Regions from separate parts of the Streptomyces sp. NPDC001544 genome, predicted to be linked through region 1. Evidence: riboswitches for the same ligand, from Rfam matches in the RefSeq annotation. Region 1 holds a riboswitch; each other region holds the start of a gene.
The links. Region 1 has a riboswitch for S-adenosylmethionine ahead of ACFY0F_RS06520 (amino acid ABC transporter permease). Riboswitches for the same ligand answer to the same signal wherever they lie in the genome.
Positions count from the first base shown of each region.

Region 2: linked by a shared signal. The riboswitch ahead of thrC (threonine synthase) and the one ahead of ACFY0F_RS06520 (amino acid ABC transporter permease) in region 1 are both predicted to bind S-adenosylmethionine.
Region 3: linked by a shared signal. The riboswitch ahead of ACFY0F_RS03970 (aminotransferase class V-fold PLP-dependent enzyme) and the one ahead of ACFY0F_RS06520 (amino acid ABC transporter permease) in region 1 are both predicted to bind S-adenosylmethionine.

Region 1 is NZ_JBIAVN010000002.1:268,434-270,691, reverse strand. Features, by position in the region: gene ACFY0F_RS06525 (glutathione S-transferase C-terminal domain-containing protein) at 1-668, shown strand, start outside; SAM riboswitch class IV at 746-856, shown strand; gene ACFY0F_RS06520 (amino acid ABC transporter permease) at 1,218-2,198, shown strand; gene ACFY0F_RS06515 (amino acid ABC transporter ATP-binding protein) at 2,195-2,258, shown strand, end outside.
Region 2 is NZ_JBIAVN010000023.1:94,887-97,144, forward strand. Features, by position in the region: gene thrC (threonine synthase) at 1-928, opposite strand, end outside; SAM riboswitch class I at 946-1,119, opposite strand; gene ACFY0F_RS36035 (glucosyl-3-phosphoglycerate synthase) at 1,263-2,207, shown strand.
Region 3 is NZ_JBIAVN010000001.1:869,435-871,692, forward strand. Features, by position in the region: gene ACFY0F_RS03960 (PRC-barrel domain-containing protein) at 3-359, shown strand; gene ACFY0F_RS03965 (hypothetical protein) at 387-557, shown strand; SAM riboswitch class IV at 634-750, shown strand; gene ACFY0F_RS03970 (aminotransferase class V-fold PLP-dependent enzyme) at 913-2,258, shown strand, end outside.

The DNA of each region.
Region 1 (2,258 bases):
CGGACCGTCCCGGCGGCGGCCACTCGGCCCTGCGTCCGCTGTACGAGGCGAGCGCACACCACTACACCGGGCCGGCCCTCGCCCCGGTGCTCAGCGACGACTGGTCGGGGCGGATCGTCAGCACCCACACCCCGGACATCCTGCGCGACCTCGACCGCTTCTGTCCGGACGGCCCCACCTCGCTGTATCCGTGCGGCACCGAGAGTCAGATCGAAGCCGTCGAACGGCTCTGCGCCGAAGGCATCCAGGAGGCCGCACAGCGCGCCGGACGGGCCGACGCCGATCCCGCGGAGCGTGCCACCGCGCTGGAACTGCTGCTGGACACCCTGGGCAGGCTGGAGCGGTACCTGGACGGCGAGGAGTACCTCGTCGCCGGCCGGCTCACCGCGGCCGACGTCGAACTGTGGGTGGCCCTGGTGCAGTTGGACACCGTGCACCGCTGCCACCTCGACGCCCGTGCCGTGCACCGCATCGCCGGGCACCCGGTGCTGTGGGCCTACGCCCGGCGCCTGGCCGCCCACCGCGCCTTCGGGACCCACCTGGACCTGGACGGCATCGCACGCCGCCACCACGGCCGCTGCCAGGGCCTGGAGGCCGCCGGAGCGGCCGTCCAGATCCTGGACTGGACGGGGCACACGATGGACACCGGCGGCTCTTCCAGCAGGTGAGGTCCGGTCAGGCAGGTCCATTGCATGGACAGCCGTTGACATCCGAACGGTCAACTGCCTTACTTGCTGATCAGAACGGTCATGAGCGTCAGCGACAAGCCCTGGCTCGCTGACCGGCAACCCTCGCATCGCGGTGGGGTGCCCCAGGTGACGACCGGACCGGACGAAGTCTTCGGTAAGCGCGAGAGCCCCGCGGGGCCGGAACAGTGACAGGTGACGCCATGTACGCAGCTCCCAGGACGGCCACGGGCCGTACCCAGAGCTGCGTACCGCCGTACGCCGGACTGCTCGTCGCCGATCGTGCCGTCGACCTGCTCCGGGTCAACAGCGCACTGTGTACCGCACCGGGCCGTGCCCGCTGTCGGGGCTGACCCCACTTCCCAGCCGCCCCCCCCCGCGCCCTGACGCACACCGTCCGTACGGTGTGCCGTTGTCCGACCAGCCCCCGGTTCCCGTGCGATCCCGTGTGCCGCCCCGTGCCGTAGCGCCGTAGCGGCCCGCGTCCGGCCCGCCGCGTTCCCGGGGTGTCCGAATCCGCCGGAGCCCGCCATGAGTGAACCCCCAGGCGCCGCCGTGTCCCTCGCCGAGGCACCACCCGCCGAAACACCGCCACAGACCGTCAGAGCCCAGCGCGTACAGCCGCTGCGGCGGCCCGGACGGTGGATCGTCACCGCCGTCGTCCTCGTGCTCGTCGCACAGATCCTGCACGGACTGGCCACGAACCCCTTCTACCAGTGGGACCGCTTCCGCTACTGGTTCCTGCGCCCCACGATCCTCGACGGGCTCGTCGTCACCCTCGAAGCGGCCGCGCTCAGCGCCGTGCTGGGCCTGCTCGGCGGCATCGTGCTGGCGCTCGGCCGGCTGTCCGGCAGCCCGGTGCTGCGGGCGGTGAGCTGGACCTACACCTGGCTGTTCCGCTCGGTACCGCTGATCGTCGTCCTGATCTTCCTCTACAACTTCTCAGCCCTGTACAAGACGTTGAGCCTCGGGATCCCCTTCGGGCCGGCCTTCGTCACCTTCGACGAGTCGAAGCTCGCCACCGACATGACGGTCGCCGTCATCGGCCTCAGCCTCAACGAGGCGGCGTACGCGGCCGAGGTCGTGCGCGGCGGCATCCTCTCCGTCGACCAGGGCCAGCACGAGGCGGCGGCCGCACTCGGTCTGCCCAAGGGCTACCAGTTCACCCGGATCGTCTTCCCGCAGGCCCTGAGGTCCATCACCCCGAACTACGTCAACCAGCTCATCGGCCTGATCAAGAGCACGTCCCTCGTCTTCTACGTCTCCCTGCTCGACCTGTTCGGCTCGGTGCAGACCATGGGCAGCACCTACCCCGGCGACATCGTGCCGCTGCTGCTCGTCGCCACCGTCTGGTACCTGATCCTGACCAGCGTCGTGTCCGTCGTCCAGTTCTACGTCGAGCGGTACTTCGCCCGCGGTGCCACCCGCAGCCTGCCGCCGACCCCGCTGCAGAAGGCGCGGGCGGGCCTCGCCGACCTGCGGGCCCGGCTGCGCAGGGAGGCCGCCGTATGACCGCCACCGACACCCTGGAGACGACCCCGGCCGCCCTGGAGGTCCACGACGTCCACAAGT
Region 2 (2,258 bases), on a different contig from region 1:
GGCGCACCACGTCGTGGCCCGCCTTGAAGGCGGTCGACACCGGCGAGCAGCCCTTGGCCTGGGCGCCGAAGATCTTGTACGGCCGGTCCTCGACGAGACCGAGCTTGATCAGCTCCTGCAGCCCCTTGTCGATCTTGGTGAGCTGGGAGCCGGAGGCGATCGGGACGACGATCTGGTCCGGGAGCCGCCAGCCGAGCTGCTCGCAGATCTCGTACGCCAGCGTCTTGGACCCCTCCGCGTAGTACGGCCGCAGGTTGACGTTGACGAAGCCCCAGCCCTCGCCGGCCGGGTCGCCGATCAGCTCGGAGCAGAAGCGGTTCACGTCGTCGTAGTTGCCCTCGATGCCGACGAGCTCGCCGCCGTAGACCGCGGCCATGACGACCTTGCCCTGCTCCAGGTCGTGCGGGATGAACACGCAGGAACGGAAGCCGGCCCGGGCCGCCGCGGCGCCCACCGCGCCGGCCAGGTTGCCGGTGGAGGAGCAGGAGAGGGTGGTGAACCCGAAGGCGCGCGCCGCCTCCAGTGCCTGCGCGACCACACGGTCCTTGAAGGAGTGCGTCGGGTTGCCGGAGTCGTCCTTCACATACAGGCGCGACGCCTCGATGCCGAGCTCACGGGCGAGGTTGTCGGCCTGGACGAGCTGGGTCCAGCCGGGGTTGATGTTGGGCTTCGTCGCCACGTCCGCCGGGACGGGCAGCAGGGGTGCGTAGCGCCAGATGTTCGCGGGTCCCGCCTCGATCCGCTTCCTGAGCTCCTCGGTTTCGTAGGCCGAGAAGTCGTAGGCGATCTCCAGCGGGCCGAAACACTCCTCACAGGCGAAGACCGGTCCGAGCGGCACCCGGTGGCCGCACTCGCGGCAGCTCAGAGCGGCGGCGGGCCCGAGGTCTACGGTGGAGTCGGTGGTGCTTGCAGCAGTCTGCACAGCCATGGAGGCGAGGCCCTTTCTCCTCATCTTCCTCACGACGCATCTCGCCGTGAGACGGATTTGGCACCTTCCCTAGCCGGGAGCCTCGCGGAGCGATCAGGACTGATCCAACTGATCCGACTGATCTACGAGAACCGACTGGAGGGTTGCCGGGGCTTCATCGGGCCGTGTCCCTCTGCCCCTCTGGATGAGCGGTATGCGGTTGTGTGTGCGGTTGTGAACAGCGGTGGCCTCGGACATGCGATGGTCATCCGCGTTGTTCAAGACTGTAACCGAAGGCCGGGACAGTTGAGATAGTCGTCCGAACCGCGAGACAAACAGTGAGGAGCCGCCCACCGTGCTGGAAGAAGTCGAGCGCTGGCTGAGCACCCGCTCCTGGTCCGTGACCGATCGCCCGCTCCACCAGATCCTGGCCGCGAAGCAGCGCACGGGCCAGTCGGTCAGTGTCGTGCTGCCCGCGCTGAACGAGGAGGAGACGGTCGGCGACATCGTCGCGATCATCCGCCACGACCTGATGCAGCAGGTCCCGCTCGTCGACGAGATCGTGGTCGTCGACTCGGGGTCCACCGACCGCACCTCCGAGGTGGCCGCCGCGGCGGGGGCCCGGGTCGTCCACCGCGACGACGTCCTGCCCCGGATACCGGCCGTGCCCGGCAAGGGCGAGGTGCTGTGGCGCTCCCTCCTCGTCACCGAGGGGGACATCGTCTGCTTCATCGACGCCGACCTGAAGGAATTCTCCTCCGACTTCGTCTCGGGGATCGTCGGCCCGCTGCTGACCGACCCGGACGTGGACCTGGTCAAGGGCATGTACGACCGTCCGCTCGCCGGGGCCTCCGGCCAGGGCGGCCGGGTCACCGAGCTGATGGCCCGCCCGCTGCTCAACATGCACTGGCCGCAGCTCGCGGGGTTCGTGCAGCCGCTCGGCGGTGAGTACGCGGCCCGCCGCTCGCTCCTGGAGCAGCTGCCCTTCCCCGTCGGGTACGGGGTGGAGCTGGGCATGCTGGTCGACGCCCTGCACCTGGTGGGCCTGGACGCCCTGGCCCAGGTGGACGTCGGGGTGCGCAAGCACCGCCACCAGGACGGGCAGGCGCTCGGCCGGATGGCCGCCGCCATCTACCGCACCGCCCAGCTCCGCCTGGCCCGCGGCCACCTCGTCCGGCCCTCGCTCACCCAGTTCGAGCGGGGCGAGGAGGGCTTCGAGCCGCGCACCTACTCCGTGGACACGGAGGAACGGCCGCCGATGGCGGAGATCGCGGAGTACGCCGCGCGCCGGGTGGCCTGAGCCCGGCCGTGTCACACCACCGGGGAGGGAACGTACGTTTGAGCGTTTCCG
Region 3 (2,258 bases), on a different contig from region 1:
GCATGATCCACTCAGCCGACATCCGCGAGTGGCGCAACCGCGACGTGATCGATCCCAGGGGCCGCAAGATCGGCGCCCTGGAAGCGGTCTACGTGGACACCACCACCGACACGCCTGCCATGGTCACCGTCCGCACCGGACTGCCGACCCGGCACCGGCTCGTCTTCGTCCCCCTCGACGAGGCGACCCTCGGACCCGGGTACGTGAAGGTGGCCCACCCCAGGGGGCAGGTGAAGAAGGCACCGTCCATCGGCATGGACGACGTCCTGCCGGTCGAGCGGGAGCACGAGATCTACGAACACTACGACAGGCCCTACGAGGCCGCCGCCGAACGCGGGCGCCGTCTCGCGCGCGGCTGACCGGCCCGTCGGAGGATGTGGTCAACCATGGCGCTCTTCCTGTTCCTGATCCTCGTGGCGATCATCCTGGGACTGATCGGCGTGGCGGCGAAGGGGCTGTTCTGGCTCCTGGTCATCGGTGCCGTGGTCCTGGTGGCCGACCTGGTGCTGTTCGGCGTGCGCTGGTCCCGGCACCACGGACACCACGTCGTGCGCTGACCCCGGCCCAAGGGCCCGTCCCGCCATCCGGACACGAGTTGCGGGCGGTGATCGGCCCACGTAACTTTTCCGACCAGGTCATGAGTGACAGTCATTCGGCCCCGGCCGACTGTCCGGCAACCCTCCGTCCGTGGCGGGGTGCCCCGGGTGAAGACCAGGCCGTAGGCAGCGAGGTCTACGGCAAGCGCGGACCCCTCGCACACCAGGGGTCCTGGTCGACGAGGGAGCCTTCCGTGAGCAAGCGAATGCGCTAGGGCGTCGAGCCCCGCCTCCGCATCCCCCTTTTCACCTCATCCGTACTCGAGCGCCGTCCGCTCGTGCGGTGAGTTCCGCCTGCCTTCACGGGAGTACACCCATGTCCGTCTCCACCGTTGCCGCCGCTCCGTCCGTCTGTGCCCCGCTGCCCGTGCTGGGCCGGGACGTCACCGTTCCGCTCGTCACCGGTGGCGAGGTCACCTACGCCGCGCTCGACTACGCGGCCAGCGCCCCCGCGCTCCAGCGGGTCTGGGACGACGTCGCCGCGTACGCCCCGTACTACGGCAGCGTGCACCGGGGCGCCGGATACCTCTCGCAGCTCTCCACCGACCTCTTCGAGAACGCCCGGAAGACCGTCGCCGGCTTCCTCGGCTGCCGGGCGGACGACCAGGTCGTCTTCACCCGGTCGACCACGGACTCCCTGAACCTGCTCGCCCGCGCGCTCCCCGCCGACTGCCAGGTCTTCGTCTTCGAGACCGAGCACCACGCCTCCCTGCTGCCCTGGCAGGACGCACGGGTCACCTGCCTCGACGCCCCCCGCACCCCGCGGCAGGCCGTCGACACGCTGGAGCGGGCCCTCGCCGAGCGGGACCCCTACGGCCCGGCCCTGGTCTGCGTCACCGGCGCCTCCAACGTCACCGGCGAACTGTGGCCGGTCCGCGAGCTGGCCGCCGCCGCCCACGCGCACGGCGCCCGGATCGTCCTGGACGCCGCCCAGCTCGCCCCCCACCACCCGGTGAGCCTCAGGGAGCTGGACGTCGACTGGGTCGCCTTCTCCGGGCACAAGCTGTACGCCCCGTTCGGCTCGGGTGTGCTGGCCGGCCGCGCCGACTGGCTGCGCGCGGCCGAGCCGTACCTCGCGGGCGGCGGCGCCAGCCGCAAGGTCACCCGGCGTGCCGACGGGGGAGTGGACGTGGAGTGGCACGACAGCGCCGCCCGCCACGAGGCAGGCTCCCCGAACGTCATCGGCGCCTACTCCATCGCCTCGGCCTGCAAGGCGCTCACCGAGGCCGGCTTCGACACCCTGGTCGCCCGCGAGCAGCACCTGATCGCGAAGGTCCGCGCGGGCCTCGCCGGACTCCCCGAGGTGCGGATCCTGTCCCTCTTCGGTGACGACGCCCCGCGCGTCGGCGTCATCTCCTTCGTCGTCGAGGGCTGGAACAGCTCCCACTTCGCCGCCGCGCTCTCCGCCGAGTACGGCATCGGCGTCCGCGACGGCCTGTTCTGCGCCCACCCCCTCGTCCGCACCCTGCTGGGCAGCGACCCGCAGACACAGGGCGAGTGCGGCGCCCCCGAGGCCGCGCCCGGCGAGAAGTCCCTCAACGCCATCCGGGTCAGCTTCGGCGCGGGAACGCCGGACGAGCACGTGGAGCGGTTCGTGAACGCGGTGCGGGAACTGGTCCGGGACGGCGCCAAGTGGCGCTACCGCACCGAGGACGGCCGCTG